3 regions of the Actinomadura sp. WAC 06369 genome follow, and region 3 is predicted to be linked to each of the others. Evidence: riboswitches for the same ligand, from Rfam matches in the RefSeq annotation. Region 3 holds a riboswitch; each other region holds the start of a gene.

Region 1 (5,684 bases), on a different contig from region 3:
CCTGGCCGGACGTGCCCTGGCCTGGGCCTTCGCGTTGTTCGGGTGAGGCGATGGCGGCCGGTCAGGGGGTGGGGTGGTGGGTGCGGATGGTGTGGGCCACCAGGTCGGCGGTGACGTGGAGGGGGGTCGTGTCGTGGGTGGTGCGGCTCAGGAGTAGGGCGCCCTCGAACGCTGCGAGGACGTAGAGGGCCAGGTCGGCTGCGGGTTCGATGCCCTCGGCGGTGAAGCGGCGGGCGGTGGCGGCGCGCCAGCCGGCGAAGACCTCGGCGCACGCGTGGCGCAGGGGTTCGCTGGTGGTGGCGGCTTCGAGGGCGACGGTGGCGATCGGGCACCCGTCGCCCCAGTCCGACCGCTCCAGGGCGTCGGCGCTGAGGCGGAAGACGTCCTGGACGGACTCGTCGGCGCGGCGCTCGGTGCGTTCGTGGACGAGGTCGAACAGGCGCAGGTAGCGGGCGCCGGAGTGCTCGACCGTCTCGACGCCGAGCTGCTCCTTGCCGCGGGGGAAGAAGTGGTACAGCGAGCCCCACGGGGCCTCGGCGGCCGCGGTGATCTGCTTGAGGCCGGTCGCCGCGTAGCCCTGCTCGCGGAACAGCTGCGCCGCGGCCTCCAGCAGGCGTGCCCGGGTGTCGGATGCCATGCGGGGAGCCTACCGCTTGCGCTGAATAGATTGATCTATCTAGAGTGCCCGCATGATCCGAAGCGAGGACCGCGGGCCCGTCCGGCTGATCACGCTCGACCGTCCCGAGCGCCGCAACGCCGTGGACGGGCCGATGGCCGAGGCGCTCGGGGAGGCGGTCGGCGCCGCCGAACGCGACGACGGCGTCCGGGCCGTGGTGCTGACGGGGGCGGGCGGCGCCTTCTGCGCGGGGAACGACCTCAAGGCCATGGCCGCGGGCGAGTTCCCCGTGCCGGTCGCGGACGGTCCGCCGCCCATGCGGGTCACGCGGGCGGCGCCGGCGAAGCCGGTCGTCGCCGCGATCGAGGGCTACTGCTTCGGCGGCGGTTTCGAGCTGGCGCTGTGGGCCGATCTGCGGGTCGCGTCCACGACCGCCGAGTTCGGCGCGCTGAACCTGGCGCAGGGCTTGCCGTGCCTGGACGGCGCCACCGTGCGGCTTCCCCGGATCGTCGGGCAGGGGCGGGCGCTGGACGTCCTGCTGACGGCGCGGCGGGTCGCGGCGGAGGAGGCGCTCGCGTGGGGCCTGGTCACGCGCCTGGTGGAGCCGGGGGAGGCGTTGCGGGAGGGCCTGGCCTTGGCCGGGGCGGTGGCCGCGCTGCCGCCGGGGGCGCTGGGCGCGGCCCGGCGGTCGGTGCTGGAGCAGTGGGCGCTCCCGGAGGGCGAGGCCGCGCGCGGCGAGGCGGACCTGGCCCTCCGGTGAGCGGCCGCTACTTGCGGCGGGCCACGTCGTAGGCGGCGCAGCCGATCAGTTCCAGGGACACCTGGAGGCGCTGGAGGCTGATGTTGTCGGCGATCGTGTCCTCGGGCGTGTGGTAGGTCGGCTCGAGCTGGCTGGGCGCCTCGCCGCCGCGCCAGCTGAAGTTGCCGGCCGGGATCCCGCGCTCGAAGAAGGCTTCGTGGTCGCTGGAGCCGCGGGCGGTGGGCCCCTCGGCCTGGTCGGCGTAGCCGAGCCGGCGCGCGGCGGCGTTCACCGCGGCGGTGGTGGTGTTGTCCGCGCCGTCCACCGACAGCAGCCAGTACGTGTCCGCGGGCGGGTGGCTCGTGGCGACCATGTCGTTCTGGAAGCAGCCGGTGATCTGCGCGACGCCCGCCTCGTCGAGTTCCTTCACGTAGTGCCGGGCGCCGACCAGGCCGGACTCCTCCGCACCCCACAGGCAGATGCGGACGGCCTGCTGGGTGGGCAGGCGCCGCAGGACGCGCGCCAGTTCGAGGCACAGGACGGTCCCGCTGCCGTCGTCGTTCGCGCCGGGCGAGCCGGGGACGCTGTCGTAGTGCGCGCTGACGATGACGGCCTTGCCGCCGGGGTTCGGCAGGGTCGCCTTCCGCTCGGCCAGGACGTTGTACGAGGTCAGGCCGGAGTGGTGGGTGACCTTGAAGGAGAGCTTGCGGGCGCCCGCGCGGATCCGCTCGCCGTGGTACTCGGCGAGGCCCAGCACGGGGATCGCGACGGTCTCGGACAGGTTCGGGGTGAAGGAGCCCGGCTTGCGCTCGGGGTAGGTCTCCGAGCGGGCGTTGACGATGAGGGCCGCCGCGGCTCCCGCGGCGGCTGCGGCCTTGGCCTGCTCGGTCTCCTTGCCGACGACGCGGTCGAACAGGACGAGCCTGCCGCGCACGTCGCCCGTGACCTCGGTGACCTTGCCGACGTCCGCGACCTTGCCGGACGCAGAGGCGACGGCGGCCTGCGGGGAGGCGCTGCTCTGCCAGAGCCGCTCGCCGCGGGCGCGGATCTCCGCGAGGTACTTGTCGGCGACCGGGAACGGCTGCAGCTCGACCCGGTAGCCGAGGTCGCGCAGCTCGCGGGCGATGTAGCGGGCGGCGCGGTGCTCGGACTCGGTGCCGGCGATGCGCCAGCCGATCTGGTCGCTGAGCACCCGCAGGTGCCGCAGCGCGCGGCGGGCGTCGACGCGGGCGACCACGGCCCGGTCGCCGACGGAGAGGGAGGGGGGAAGGGCGGCGCCGGGGCGCTGCCGGGTCGCGGCGGTGGCGGTTCCGGGGAGCAGGCCGACGGTCGCGAACCCGGCGAAGGCCGCGGCACCGGCCAGCAGGTCGCGTCGTTTGACCTCGGACATGGGGCCTCCTCTGGCGAGGACGGCCGTTCCCGCCCGGCTCGGGTCGCGGGCCGGTGGCGGGTGACGGCAAGGACTGGAAGCGGGGCCCCGATGTGGGGAATCTAGGAAATTTCCCCCACGGCGACAAGATCAACCCGTCGCTCCGCAACCCAATCGTTGCCGGACGCCCGGCCCGCGGGACCGGGCGTCCGGCCTCGGAAGGAGAGGTCAGCCCGGTTTCGGCACGTCGCCGAAGAGCGGGGCCACCTCCGTCCAGCGGTGGAGCTGGCAGCCGTCCTCGCGGGAGAACGCCGTGTCGACCTTGCTTCCCCGCCAGGTGCCCTGGACGGTGGCGGTGGCGGGGCCGCCGTAGATCTTCGTGCAGATCTCGGTGGTGACGGGCTTGAACGGGTCCGCGGTCTCGGCGAGGGCGGCGCACGCCTCCGCGGCCTTCGGGTGGGTGCCGCCGGGCGGGTCGCAGGTGAGGTTCCAGGTCGTGGCGGGGGCGTCCGGAGAGGGCTTGACCTTGATCGTGAGGGTCTCCTCGGGGGAGCTGGACGGCTGCACCGCGGTGGAGCCGTCGGCGGATTCGCTCGAGGTGCTTTCGTCGCCGCAACCGGCCAATGAAAGGATCAGAGCCAGGCCGGACGCGGCGAGGAGTGGCGTCCGATACCGCATGCGTGATTCGACGCGGCGGGGTTTCGCGCGGTTCCATGGAGGAGTGATGATTTTCGGGGACGACGTGCCGGCGGTGCCGGCCGCCGAGGTGCCGGCGGACGCCTACCTGCTCGACGTGCGGGAACAGGACGAGTGGGACGCGGGGCACGCGCCCGACGCCGTCCACATCCCGATGGGCCGGCTCAGCGACCGGGCGGCGGAGATCCCGCGCGACCGCGAGGTGTTCGTGATCTGCCGGTCCGGGGGGCGGTCGGCGCAGGTGACCGTGGCGCTCAACCAGGCGGGGTGGCTGGCGAAGAACGTCGCCGGCGGGATGCAGGCGTGGGCGGCGGCGGGCCGCACGATGGAGGGGGACGGGGACCCGTACGTGGCTTGACCTTTTTGGGCGGTTGTTGCACACTTCCGTCTGATTTCCGCGGGAGCTCGGGCCGAGGCCGGGCTGAGAGGGCGAATCCAGAGGCGTCGCCGACCGCATGAACCTGTCCGGGTAATGCCGGCGTAGGGAGAGTGCTGCATGGCGTCCGCCGTCGACGAGGTCCCGTACACCCTGGACGAGCCGGCGCCGAAGGTCCTCGGCTTCTGGGACCAGAGCGCGTTCTGGGCGAACCTCGGGGTCAGCCTGCTGGCGTTCTCGGGCGCGTACACCGTGCTCGCGCCGGACGAGGACGGCGTGCCGACGCTGTCGATCGCCGCCGGGATCGTCGCGATGATCGTCGGGACGGCCGTCGGCGGGCTGATGCTCGGGCTCGCCGCCGTGCCGGGCGCCCGGACCGGACGTCCCGCGATGGTGCTGCTGCGCGGCCTGTTCGGCGCGCGGCTGTCGTACGTCCCGACCGTCCTGAACATCGCGCAGCTCGTCGGGTGGGGGACGTTCGAGCTGATCGTGATCGCGGACGCGGCGCGGCACCTGTGGGACGGCGTCCCCCGGTGGGGCTACGTGATCGCGGCGGGGGTGCTGACGACCGCCCTGACGATCTGGCCGCTCGGCTCGGTGCGGCTGCTGCGCCGGTACGTGACGGCGGCGGTGATGGTCGCGCTCGTCTACTTCTATGTGCGGTTGGTGCGGGAGCCGCTGCCGGATCTGACGGACGGGGGCTGGGACGGCTTCCTGATCGGCGCCGACGCGGCGCTGGCGGTGTCGATCTCGTGGGTGCCGGTCGCCGCCGACTACACCCGGCACGCGCGCAGCGAGCGCGGCGCGTTCGGCGCGGCGGCCGTCGGCTACTCGGTCACGCAGATCGTCGCGTACGTCCTCGGCCTGCTGGCCCTCGCGCTGGCGGGCGCGACCGGCAACGTGTTCGACCCGTTCCTCGCGGTGCCGCTGGGCGTGCTGTTCTTCGGCGTGTTCGTGCTGCGCGAGGCGGACCAGTCGTTCGCGAACGTGTACTCCACGGCGGTGTCGATCCAGAACCTCGCGCCCCGCGCCGACCGCCGCGTCCTGACGGTCGCGCTCGGCGCGCTGATCACCGTGCTGGCGCTCGCGCTGGACATCGGCGACTACGCGGGCTTCCTGTCGCTGATCGGGTCGGTGTTCGTCCCGATGCTGGGCGTGCTGGCCGCCGACTTCTTCCTCGGCCGGGGCCGGGACGGCTGGGACGGCTCGGCCGCGGCGCCGTCGCGGTGGGGCATGGTCGCCGCGTGGGTGGTCGGGTTCGTCGCGTACCAGCTCATCAACCCGGGCACGGTGAGCGGCTGGGCCGGGTTCTGGACGGACGTCCGAAACCTGCTGAACTTCGCGCCGCAAAGCTGGATGAGCGCGTCGCTGCTGTCGTTCCTGCTCGCCGGGGCGGCCGCGCTGGCCGTCGGCCGGCTGGCGAAACCGCGCGGCGCAGCGCGCTGACGTGGCGTTCTTCCGTTGCCGCGGCGGGAAGAGTGAGAACTTTTCCGTTGCGGTTCTCCGGCGCGGCAACGGGTCCGGTGGCACGATGACAGTCGTGCATCACCACGTCCACGACCCGATCGCGCGGGCGGTCATCGAGAGCGCCGCGGACGCGATCGTGGCCGTGGACGGCAAGCACCGCGTCACCGTGTGGAACCCGGCGGCCGAGCGGATGTTCGGCTGGACGGCCGAAGAGATGATCGGGCGCGTGCCGCCGATCGTCCCGGACGAGCTGAAGGCCGAGCACAACGCCGTCCAGGAGCGGCTGCTCACCCGCCGGGCCGGGGACGGCGGGCGGATCTCGATCGCGACCCGCCGGTTCCACCGCGACGGCCGCCTCATCGACGTCCGCATCGACACGAGCCTGCTGAAGGACCCGTCCGGCGCGCAGCTCGGCTGGGTC
Region 2 (5,684 bases), on a different contig from region 3:
GCTTCCGCGTCGAGTTCAACGGCGCGCTCGGCCCGTACAAAGGCGGCCTGCGGTTCCACCCCACGGTGAACCTGGGGATCGTGAAGTTCCTCGGCTTCGAGCAGATCTTCAAGAACGCGCTCACCGGGCTCGGCATCGGCGGCGGCAAGGGCGGCAGCGACTTCGACCCGCACGGGCGGTCCGACGACGAGATCATGCGGTTCTGCCAGTCGTTCATGACCGAGCTGTACCGGCACGTGGGCGAGCACACCGACGTCCCGGCGGGCGACATCGGCGTCGGCGGCCGCGAGATCGGCTTCCTGTTCGGCCAGTACCGGCGCGTCACCAACCGCTGGGAGGCCGGCGTCCTCACCGGCAAGGGGCAGGGCTGGGGCGGCTCCGCGGGCCGCACCGAGGCGACCGGGTACGGCAGCGTCCTGTTCACCGCCGAGATGCTGAAGCGGCGCGGCGAGGACCTCGACGGGCAGCAGGTCGTGGTGTCCGGGTCCGGCAACGTCGCCATCTACTCGATCGAGAAGGCGCAGGCGCTCGGCGCGAACGTCATCACCGTGTCCGACTCGGGCGGCTACGTCGTCGACGAGAAGGGCATCGACCTCGACCTGCTCAAGCACGTCAAGGAGGTCGACCGGGGCCGCGTCTCCGACTACGCGGAGCTGCGCGGCGCCTCGGCCCGGTTCGTCCCGGCGGGGCGGGTCTGGGACGTGCCGGCCGACATCGCGCTGCCGTCGGCGACCCAGAACGAGCTGGACGCCGAGTCCGCCCGGATCCTCGTCCGCAACGGGGTGAAGGCGGTGGCGGAGGGCGCGAACATGCCGACGACGCCCGAGGCCGTCCACATCCTGCAGGACGCCGGCGTGGCGTTCGGGCCCGGGAAGGCCGCGAACGCGGGCGGCGTGGCGGTCAGCGCGCTGGAGATGCGGCAGAACGCGGGCCGCGAGTCATGGACGTTCTCGCAGGTCGAGAGCGAACTGGCGCGGATCATGCGCGACATCCACGCCACCTGCTTCGAGACCGCCGAGCGGTACGGCGCCCCCGGCGACTACGTCGTCGGCGCCAACATCGCCGGCTTCGAGCGGGTCGCCGACGCGATGCTCGCGCAGGGCCTGGTCTGACCGGCCTGGTCTGACCGGCCTGGTCTGACCCGTCCCGCGTGACGGCGGGAGGAGCGCCGGCGGCGGTGTAGGACGCCGGCGGCCCGCCCGCCGCGGAACGGACGCGCGTGCCGCCCCCGGTCACCGGGGGCGGCACGCGCGCGTCTACCCCATGCTCCCCGGTTGCGGCAACGGGGGCGGCAGGGGTTACCGTCGATCACGACCGACGCGGGGGCCCGGCGAACCGGGCTGAGATAGCGGCTGGCACGGCCGCTGACCGCATGAACCTGACCGGGTAATGCCGGCGTAGGGAGAGATCGAGTCGTGAACGAATCTGTGGTTCAGGCCGCCCGCAAGACGTACCTGCAGGGCTCCCGGCCCGATGTGCGGGTGCCGATGCGGGAGGTGCCGCTGACCAACGGCGACGCCATGGTCCTGTACGACACGTCGGGACCGTACACCGACCCCGCCTTCGAGACCGACGTCCGCCGGGGCCTGCCGGCCCTGCGGGACGCGTGGATCGCCGAGCGCGGCGACACCGCCGCCTACGACGGGCGCGCCGCGCGCCCCGAGGACGACGGGCGCCGGTCCGGCGATCCGCTGCGGGAGGGCGCGGCGTTCCCCGCGCGGCGGCCGCGCCGGGCGTCCGGCGGGGCCGTCACCCAGCGCGCCTACGCGCGGCGCGGGGAGATCACGCCCGAGATGGAGTTCGTCGCGCTGCGCGAGGGCGTCGCGCCGGAGTTCGTCCGGGACGAGCTGGCGGCGGGCCGCGCGGTGCTGCCGGCGAACGTCAACCATCCCGAGATCGAGCCGATGATCATCGGCCGGAACTTCCTGGTGAAGGTGAACGCCAACATCGGGAACTCGGCGGTGGCGTCCTCGATCGAGGACGAGGTGGAGAAGATGACGTGGGCGACCCGGTGGGGCGCCGACACGATCATGGACCTGTCGACGGGCCGCGACATCCACACCACCCGCGAGTGGATCCTGCGGAACTCGCCCGTCCCGGTGGGGACCGTCCCGCTGTACCAGGCGGTGGAGAAGGTCGGCGGCGACCCGGCCGAGCTGACCTGGGAGGTCTTCCGCGACACCGTGATCGAGCAGGCCGAGCAGGGCGTCGACTACATGACCGTCCACGCGGGCGTGCTGCTGCGGTACGTCCCGCTGACGGCGCGCCGCAAGACCGGCATCGTGTCGCGCGGCGGGTCGATCATGGCGGCGTGGTGCCTGGCGCACCACGAGGAGAACTTCCTGTACACGCACTTCCGGGAGCTGTGCGAGATCTTCGCTGCCTACGACGTCACGTGGTCGCTCGGGGACGGGCTGCGGCCCGGCTCGATCGCCGACGCCAACGACGAGGCGCAGTTCGCGGAGCTGCGCACTCAGGGCGAGCTGACGCGCATCGCGGCCGAGTACGACAACCAGGTCATGAACGAGGGGCCCGGGCACGTCCCGATGCACAAGATCAAGGAGAACGTCGACCTCCAGCAGGAGTGGTGCGACGGCGCCCCGTTCTACACGCTCGGGCCGCTGACCACCGACATCGCGCCCGGCTACGACCACATCACCTCGGCGATCGGCGCCGCGATGATCGGCTGGCACGGCACCGCGATGCTCTGCTACGTCACGCCGAAGGAGCATCTCGGGCTGCCCGACCGCGACGACGTCAAGGCGGGCGTGATCGCCTACAAGATCGCCGCGCACGCGGCGGACGTCGCCAAGGGCCACCCGGGCGCGCAGGCGTGGGACGACGCGCTGTCGGACGCCCGGTTCGACTTCCGCTGGGAGGACCAGTTCAACCTGTCGCTGGACCCCGACACCGCGCGCTCCTTCCACGACGCGACGCTGCCGGCGGCCCCGGCGAAGACGGCGCACTTCTGCTCGATGTGCGGCCCGCACTTCTGCTCGATGAAGATCACCCGGGACGTCCGCCGGTACGCCGACGAGCGCGGCCTGGGCGACACCGAGGCGATCGCCGCCGGGATGCGGGAGAAGGCGGGCGAGTTCAAGGCCGCCGGGGGGCGCGTGTACCTCCCGGTCACGCCGAACGGCTCCTGACCGGTCCGCCGATCGGGTTCGGCCGGGCTCGCTGATAGGGCTCGCCGATCGAACTCGCTGACCGGGTCCGCGGGCCGGGTCCGGCGCGGGGCGTCCACCGCTCCCGCCGGCCCGGCCCGCGGCCGTCCGCGGGGGCTCCCGGCGGCGCGGCGGGCCGCCGGCCGGCACCGGGAGCGGCACCGTCGGCGGGCACGTTGAGCTGGGCGGACGCATGGTTCCGGCAGGGCGCGGATAGTATCGAAGGACCGTTCCAATCCGTGGGAACGGCCGTACACCGCACCCATGCCGAAAGGACAGCGGACCCAAGGTGACCAGCGACGGCGCGTCCCGGCCCCGCCCCCGCGCGGAGCGGTCCGACGTGCGCCGCAACCGCGCGCGGCTGCTCGCCGCCGCGCGCGAGGTGTTCCAGCGGGAGGGCGCGGGCGCCTCGCTGGAGGCCGTCGCGCGGCGCGCCGAGGTCGGCATCGGGACCCTGTACCGGCACTTCCCCACCCGCCAGGACCTGCTCGAGGCGCTCCTCGCGGGCGCCTACGACGACCTCGCCGCGCGCGCCCGGGAGCTGGCGGACTCGCCCGCCCCGGGCGACGCCCTGCTCGCCTGGCTGCGCGCGTTCATCGCGCGGGTCACGGCGTTCCGCGGGCTGGCGGCGTCGGCCGTGGTGTCGCTGCGGGACGAGCGGTCGGCGCTGCTCGACTCCTCGCGGGCGATGCGCGCCGCGGGCCAGCGGCTGTTCGTCCGCGCGCAGCAGGCGGGCGACGTCGCCCCCGGCGCCGACTTCGCCGACGTGCTGCGGCTCGCGGGCGCCATCGCGACCGTCACCGAGCAGGAGCCCGCCGCGGCCGACCGGCTGCTGGCGCTCGCCGCCTGGGGCGTCGCGCCCCGCGCGGACGGCCCGGACGGGCCGGCCGGGCCGGACGCGTTTCGCGGGCCGCGGAACGGCGCGCCGGGCGGGCCCGGCGCGGACGGCGGCTAGCCGGCGTCCTCCCGGGGCGGGGGCAGGACGCGGCGCGGGCCGGGCGGCGCGCCCCGGTGCTTCCGCCACTCGCGCGGGTAGCCCACCGACACCTCGACGTGCGGGACGCCGTCCGCCCAGATCGTCCGGGGAATGTGCAGGTGCCCGTACACCACCGACACCGCGCCGAACCGGACGTGCCAGTCGGCGGTGCGCTCGCTGCCGCACCACTGGGCGAACTCGGGGTACCAGAGCACGCGGGTGGGTTCGCGGATCAGCGGCCAGTGGTTGACGAGCACGGTCCGGGCGCCGGGCTCCAGCTCCGCCATCCTCCGCTCGGTGTAGGCGATGCGGGCGTCGCACCAGGCGTCCCGGGTGGGGTGCGGGTCGGGGTGGAGGTAGACCTCGTCGGTGCACACGACGCCCGCCTCGTGCGCGATCTCGAGGGCCTGCTCCTTGGTGGCGGCCCCCTCGGGCCGGAACGTGTAGTCGTACAGGACGAACAGCGGCGCGATCGTCACCGGGCCGCCGTCGCCCGTCCACACGGGGTAGGGGTCCTCGGGGGTGGCGACGCCGAGCGCGCGGCACATGTCCACCAGCCGGCGGTAGCGGGCCTCGCCGCGCAGCGCCACGGGGTCGTCCTTGATCGTCCAGAGTTCGTGGTTGCCGGGCGTCCAGATCACCTTCGCGAAACGCCCGGCCAGGGTGCGCAGCGTCCACTCGACGTCGTCGAAGCGCTCGGCGACGTCCCCGGCGACGATCAGCCAGTCGCCGTCGGACGCGGGGCGCAGCCCCTCCACGAACGCGCGGTTGTCGGAGAATCCCACGTGCAGGTCGCTGATGGCATAGAGACCGCTCATGCCGTGATCGTAGGCGGCGTCAGGCGTCCCGGCCCCACAGGTAGGCCCCCGCGGCCATCGCGAGCACGCTCGCCCAGCCGGCGACCGCCCGGACGGAGTTCCAGGTCGTCCAGCGGCCGGAGTAGTCGGCCCACACGCGCGCGGCCTCGCCCGGGTCCGCGGGGATCTCGGCCTTGTCCAGCGTCTCGTTCAGCGGGATGTTCACGGCGAAGCTCGGGAACAGCGCGCCGAGGACGTACACGCCGGCGGCGGCGAAGAACAGGATCGCCGCGGCCTTCTGGTCGAGCGTCAGCAGCAGTACCCCCGCCCCCGCGGCGACGACCGGCGTCAGCACGAACATGGCGATGAACAGCGGGTTCTGGATCTTCTGGTTGATGCCCTGCATGGCGTCGATCGCCGCGGACGGCCGGGCCGCGTTCAGCCCCGGCATGACGCCGGTGGAGAACCCGAAGAAGGTTCCGGCCATGCCCGCGGCTCCCACGATGGACACGGCGGCGCAGATGACGGTGAGCAGGTTTTTCATGGTGGTTCTCCGTTCAGGTCGGGGAGGTCCGGCGAGGCGCCCCGGCCCCGGTCCGCCGGGGCCGGGGCGCGCGGATCAGGCGTCCCAGACGCCGCTGGCGGCGGTCTCGCGGGCGTAGTCGGCGAAGTCGCGGGCCTCCCGGCCGAGCGCGCGCCGCACGCCGTCGCCGGGCTCGCCGTTGCGGCCGTCCAGGATCGTGC
Region 3 (5,684 bases):
TCTGGCTCACCACTCCGGCCGCGTAGGTGACGGCCGCGACGACGCACAGCAGGACGCCGAGCAGCGGCGACCCCTTCTCGCCGGACATCGACAGCCCGACGACGGCGGCGCCGGCGAACGCCACGGCCAGGCCCGCGAGCAGCCGGGAGGAGAACCCCTCCTTCAGCAGCCAGCCGCCGAGGAGCGCGATGAGGATCGGCCCGATGTTGACGACGAGGGCCGCGGTGCCGGCGTCCACGAGCTGCTCGCCCCAGTTGAGCGCCACCATGTAGACGCCGAACCACAGGATGCCCGCGGCGACGATGCCGGGCCACGCGCCGCGCGGCGGGAGGCCCTCGCGGCGGACGAGCCAGAGGGCGCCGAGCACGACCGTCCCGGAGAGCAGCCGCCCGAGCGCGAGGGGGCCCGGGTCGTACGCCTCGCCGGCGCTCCGGATGGAGACGAACGCCGAGGCCCACAGGACGACCGTGACGGTGGCGGCGGCGATCGCGCGCCGGTCGACGCCTCCGGCCGCGGCCGGAGGGGAGATGTCCTGTTCCATGAAGCGCACCTTAAATTCGGATCGTTTCGCTGAACACCGAAGTTCGGCGCGCGGTTGCGCCGGACGACAATGGACCGCCCCAGTCTGAGAGCGGTCCATTGTTCAGGTCCAGCGAATAATTCTTGACCGTCGGTTAAGGCGCGCTACATCGAGGCGAGTCCCTCGAAGGGCGACGACGCCTGCGCGTACCGGCGCTTCGGGATCCGCCCGGCCAGCCGCGCCAGCCGCCCGCCCTCCACGGCGTGCCGCATCGCGGCGGCCATCATCGCCGGGGACTGCGCGCGGGTCACCGCCGTCGCCAGCAGCACCGCGTCGCAGCCCAGCTCCATGGCCAGGGCGGCGTCGCTGGCGGTGCCGAGCCCCGCGTCCAGGACGACCGGGACGCCCGCCCGCTCGACGATCAGCTCGATGTTGTGCGGGTTGCGGATGCCGAGGCCCGAGCCGATCGGGGAGCCGAGCGGCATCACCGCCGCGCACCCGACCTGCTCCAGCCGCCGCGCCAGGACGGGGTCGTCGTTGGTGTACGGCAGCACGACGAACCCGTCGTCGACGAGCTGCTCGGCGGCCTCGACCAGCTCGATCGGGTCGGGCAGCAGCGTGTGCTCGTCCGCGATCACCTCGAGCTTCACCAGGTTCGTGCCGAGCGCCTCGCGGGCGAGCTTGGCGGTCAGCACCGCCTCGCCCGCGGTGAAGCAGCCCGCGGTGTTGGGCAGCACGCGGATGCCGCACTCGGCGAGCACGTCCAGGACCGAGCCGCGCGCCGCCGGGTCCACCCGCCGCATCGCGACCGTGGTGAGCTCCGTCCCGGACGCGGTGAGCGCCTCCCGCAGCACCTGCATGCTGGGCGCGCCGCCCGTCCCCATGATCAGCCGCGAGCCGAACTCCTCGCCCGCGATCACCAGCGCGTCGTCCCGCACCGTCCCGCCGGCCGTCTTCGTGTCGTTCGTCGCGTCGTCCATCGTCAGCCTCCCTGCACGGCGGTCAGCACTTCCAGGCGGTCGCCGTCGCGCAGCGGCGTCGCCTCCCAGGCCGTCCGGCGGACGACCTCGTCGTTCAGCGCGGCGGCCACGCCGGTCGGCGCCGCGCTCACGGCCGCGACGGCGGCGGCGACGCTCGTGCCCGCGGGCAGCTCGCGCGGCTCGCCGTTGACGATGACCTTCATCGCTTCACCTCGGAGAATCGGTCGGGGGAGAACGGGCGGGCGACCTCGGGCACCGGGTCGCCGAGCAGCGCCGCGGACAGCACGTCCGCCGAGACCGGCGCGAGCAGCACGCCGTGCCGGAAGTGCCCGGTGCCGAGGACCAGCCCCGGCACGTCCGAGGCGCCCATGACCGGGGCGTTGTCGGGGGAGCCGGGCCGCAGCCCGGCGGTGACCTCGGCGAACTCGAGCTCGGTGACGCCGGGGATCAGCTCGCGGGCGTCCCGCAGCAGCTCCCACAGCCCGCCGGCGGTCACGCGGGTGTCGAACCCGAGCTCCTCCTGCGTGGCGCCGAGGACGATCTCGCCGTCGTCCGCGCGCGGCACCAGGTACACCGGCGAGCCCTTCACCAGCCCCCGGACGCACCGCCGCAGGAACGGCACGCGGGTGCGCAGCCGGATCACCTGCCCCTTGACGGGGCGGACGGGCGGGACGGTCCCGGCGGGCAGGCCGTCGAGGTCGCCCGACCAGGGGCCCGCGGACAGCAGGACGCGGTCGGCCCGCAGGACCGTCCCGTCGTCCAGGCGGACGCCCGCCGCCGCGTCCCGCTCGACGACCACGCCCGCCGCGCGGCGCCGCACGATCCGCACGCCGGACTTCTCGCACGCCGCGAGCAGCGCCGCGGCGAGCCGGCGCGGGTCGACGGACCCGTCCCGCGGGGCGAGCAGCCCGCCCCGCACGCCCGGCGCCAGCATCGGCTCCTGCTTGCGGCACTCCCGGCCGGTGAGCGCCTCGACGGGGAGGCCGAGGCTCTCCTGGAAGCGGCGCAGGTCGTCCAGGACGGCCAGGTCGTCGGAGTCGAACGCGACCTGGAGCAGGCCGTCGTCGCGGTACCCGGTGGCGGTCCCGGTGAATTCCTCCAGTTCCGCCACGAACGCGTCGTAGCGGTCGTGGGCCGCGAGGTTGAGCCGCAGCAGCGGCTCCTCGCCGTAGGCCAGCTCGCTGACAGGGGTGATCATGCCCGCGGCGACGGCCGTCGCGCCGCCCGCGGGCGCGGGATCGACGAGGGTCACCGCGCCGCCCCGGCCGGCCGTCCGCCACGCCGCGGCCAGGCCGACGATCCCGGCCCCGATGACGACGATCTCCATTCGCGCTCCCTTCGCCGGCATGATCCGGATCAGGTCAGGCGGTCGGCGGCCCGGTCAGCCGCCCTCTCAGCCCGGTCGCACCGGACTCCCGCGGGTGTTCTGGGTGGTCTTCCCCCACTTTACGACCGCTGTGACGTACATGACCGTCTGGACACATGTCCAGGCAAAAGCGGCCCCACTAAGGTGAGCGCCATGGAGAGGCTTGTTGTCGTGGGTGGCGGGCTGGCCGGCGTGCGCGCCGTGGAGGCCCTGCGCAGGAAGGGGTACGAGGGCGCGCTCACCCTCGTCTCGGCCGAGCGGCACCGGCCGTACGACCGGCCGCCGCTGTCGAAGGCCGTCCTCGCGGGCGACTCCGACGACACCACCGTCGACGCCGACTGGGACGCCCTGCGCTGCGAGCTCCTCCTCGGCGAGCGGGCCACCGCGCTGCGCCCCGGCGCGCCCGGCCGCGGCGGCGTCGTCGCCACCACGGCCGGCGACCTGCCCTTCGACGGCCTGGTCATCGCCACCGGCGCGGCCCCGATCACGCTGCCCGGCGACGGCCGCCAGCACGTCGTCCGCACCATCGAGGACGCCCGCGAGCTGCGCGGCCTCCTCGTCCCGGGCGCCCGCGTCGCGATCGTCGGCGCGGGCTGGATCGGCGCCGAGGTCGCCACCACCGCCGCGAGGAAGGGCTGCGCGGTCACCGTCGTCGAGGCCGCCGACACGCCCCTCGCGAACGCGCTCGGCGCCGAGGCCGGCGCCCTGACCGCGCCCTGGTACGCCGAGGCCGGCGTCGAGCTCCGCACCGGCGTCAAGGTCGCCGAGGTCGACGGGCGCGGCCTCGTCCTGGCCGCCGACGGGGCGCCCGGCCGCATCGACGCCGACGCGGTCGTCGTCGGCGTCGGCGTCCGGCCCGACCTCGGCTGGCTCGCCGGCTCAGGCCTCCTCCTCGAACGCGGCGTCGTCACCGACGCGGCCTTCCGCACCTGCCACGAGGGCGCCGAGCCCGGCACCCCCGGCGAGCCCCGCCCCGACATCGTCGCCGTCGGCGACTGCGCCGCCTGGTGGTCGTCCCGCTACGGGCGCCGGCTCCTCGTCGAGCACTGGGACACCGCCCTCAACGCCCCCGAGACCGCCGCCGCGACCCTCCTCGGCGAGGACGCCGCCTACGACGCGGCACCGTACTTCTGGTCCGAGCAGTTCGGCCGCATGGTCCAGTACGCCGGGAACCACGCGGCGTCCGAGCGGATGATCCGGCGCGGCGACCCGGACGGCCCCAAGTGGGCCCTCGCGTGGCTCACCGGCGACCGCCTCGACGCGATCCTCACCGTCGACCGCCCCCGCGACCTCGTCCAGGCCCGCCGGGTGATCGCGTCCGGCGCGGCCGTCGACCCCGGTCTGCTCGCCGATCCCGACACCCCCGTCCGCCAGGCCGTTCGCGCGTAGCGGAGCGTCCCCGCGAAACAGGTGGTCGTCGAGAGGGTTTGCCGGTTCCGAAGGCGTGGTAGCAAGGGGGCGTGACGCAGATGCACGCAACCGTTGAAAGCGCACTCGACCCCCGCACCGACGCCCTCGCCGGAGAGTGGCTCACCCTCCCGGAGACCGCCGAGCGGCTCGGCATCAAGACCAACCGGATCAAGCAGCTCATCAGCGAGCGCAAGCTGCTCGCGGTCCGCCGCGCGGGCGAACCGATGGTCCCGGCGGCCTTCGTCCACGAGGGCCAGGTGATCAAGGGCCTGTCCGGCACGCTCACCGTGCTCTCGGACGCCGGCTACAGCGACGTCGAGACCGTCCGCTGGCTGTTCACCGCGGACGACACGCTGCCCGGCACGCCGGTCGAGGCGCTCACCGAGAACCGCGGGACCGAGGTGCGGCGCCGCGCCCAGGCCCTGGCATTCTGACCGTCCGCCCACCGGGGGTCACGCGTCCGCGTGGCCCCCGCAGCACTGCCCAGGAAGGAAGTCCTCCCCACCGTGTCCAGGCACCTGCCCTCCGACCGCGCCGTGGCCCTGCGCGCCCGGCTCGACCGCGCCCGTCTCTACCTCTGCACGGACGCGCGTGAGGAGCGCGGCGACCTGCCCGGGTTCCTGGACGCCGTCCTCGCGAACGGCGTCGACATCGTGCAGCTCCGGCAGAAGGGCCTGGAGGCGCGGCAGGAGATGGCGTACCTGGAGGTGTTCCGGGCCGCGTGCGAGCGGCACGGCGCGCTGCTGGCCGTCAACGACCGCGCGGACGTCGCCCACGCGGTGCGCGCGGACATCCTGCACCTCGGGCAGGACGACCTGCCGGTGCCGGCGGCGCGGGAGATCGTCGGCGGCGACGTGCTGATCGGCCGGTCCACGCACGCGGCGGAGCAGGCGGCGGCCGCGGCCTCCGAGCCCGGCGTCGACTACTTCTGCACCGGGCCGACGTGGCCCACGCCGACCAAGCCCGGACGCCCCGCGCCGGGCCTGGAACTGCTCGAGTACACCGCCGGGGAGAAGTTCTCCCGGCCGTGGTTCGCGATCGGCGGCATCGACCTCGGGAACCTCGACCGGGTCACGGCCGCCGGTGCGCGCCGCGCGGTCGTGGTGCGGGCGATCACCGAGGCCGACGACCCGGGCGCCGCGGCGGCCGAGTTCGCGCGGCGGCTCGCCGCCGTGTGACCGCCCGCACGGTTCGCGGGGGCGCGGCATGCCGCACAATGGGGATCATGGGACCCGACGACGAGCGGCCGGTCGACCTCGACGACGAGTTCGACGTCCTGCCCGACCAGACGTCCGACGACACCGACACCGGCTGGGGCGAGTGGCGCGGCGGCGACGACGACTCCCGGCTGCTGGAGGAGCGCCCGCCGCACTGGTGAGCCGCCCGGCGGCCGCTACAGGATCCCGAT

The links. Region 3 has a riboswitch for thiamine pyrophosphate ahead of thiO (glycine oxidase ThiO). Riboswitches for the same ligand answer to the same signal wherever they lie in the genome.
Region 1: another riboswitch for thiamine pyrophosphate. It lies ahead of DMH08_RS05985 (purine-cytosine permease family protein); the one in region 3 lies ahead of thiO (glycine oxidase ThiO).
Region 2: another riboswitch for thiamine pyrophosphate. It lies ahead of thiC (phosphomethylpyrimidine synthase ThiC); the one in region 3 lies ahead of thiO (glycine oxidase ThiO).

Annotation. Positions count from the first base shown of each region.
Region 1 covers NZ_QHJN01000013.1:63,082-68,765, forward strand. Annotated here, with positions in the region: gene DMH08_RS05960 (TetR/AcrR family transcriptional regulator) at 62-637, opposite strand; gene DMH08_RS05965 (enoyl-CoA hydratase-related protein) at 690-1,376, shown strand; gene DMH08_RS05970 (M20/M25/M40 family metallo-hydrolase) at 1,384-2,745, opposite strand; gene DMH08_RS05975 (SSI family serine proteinase inhibitor) at 2,953-3,402, opposite strand; gene DMH08_RS05980 (rhodanese-like domain-containing protein) at 3,452-3,778, shown strand; TPP riboswitch at 3,808-3,924, shown strand; gene DMH08_RS05985 (purine-cytosine permease family protein) at 3,917-5,242, shown strand; gene DMH08_RS05990 (PAS domain-containing protein) at 5,328-5,684, shown strand, end outside.
Region 2 covers NZ_QHJN01000017.1:37,088-42,771, reverse strand. Annotated here, with positions in the region: gene gdhA (NADP-specific glutamate dehydrogenase) at 1-1,112, shown strand, start outside; TPP riboswitch at 1,310-1,424, shown strand; gene thiC (phosphomethylpyrimidine synthase ThiC) at 1,416-3,149, shown strand; gene DMH08_RS07465 (TetR/AcrR family transcriptional regulator) at 3,457-4,122, shown strand; gene DMH08_RS07460 (metallophosphoesterase family protein) at 4,119-4,961, opposite strand; gene DMH08_RS07455 (anthrone oxygenase family protein) at 4,981-5,484, opposite strand; gene DMH08_RS07450 (NAD(P)H-binding protein) at 5,560-5,684, opposite strand, start outside.
Region 3 covers NZ_QHJN01000260.1:429-6,112, forward strand. Annotated here, with positions in the region: partial or broken gene DMH08_RS37410 (DMT family transporter) at 1-541, opposite strand, end outside; gene DMH08_RS37415 (thiazole synthase) at 685-1,500, opposite strand; gene thiS (sulfur carrier protein ThiS) at 1,503-1,703, opposite strand; gene thiO (glycine oxidase ThiO) at 1,700-2,827, opposite strand; TPP riboswitch at 2,817-2,929, opposite strand; gene DMH08_RS37430 (NAD(P)/FAD-dependent oxidoreductase) at 3,020-4,255, shown strand; gene DMH08_RS37435 (Rv2175c family DNA-binding protein) at 4,336-4,710, shown strand; gene thiE (thiamine phosphate synthase) at 4,783-5,454, shown strand; gene DMH08_RS40625 (hypothetical protein) at 5,502-5,654, shown strand; partial or broken gene DMH08_RS37445 (serine/threonine-protein kinase) at 5,670-5,684, opposite strand, start outside.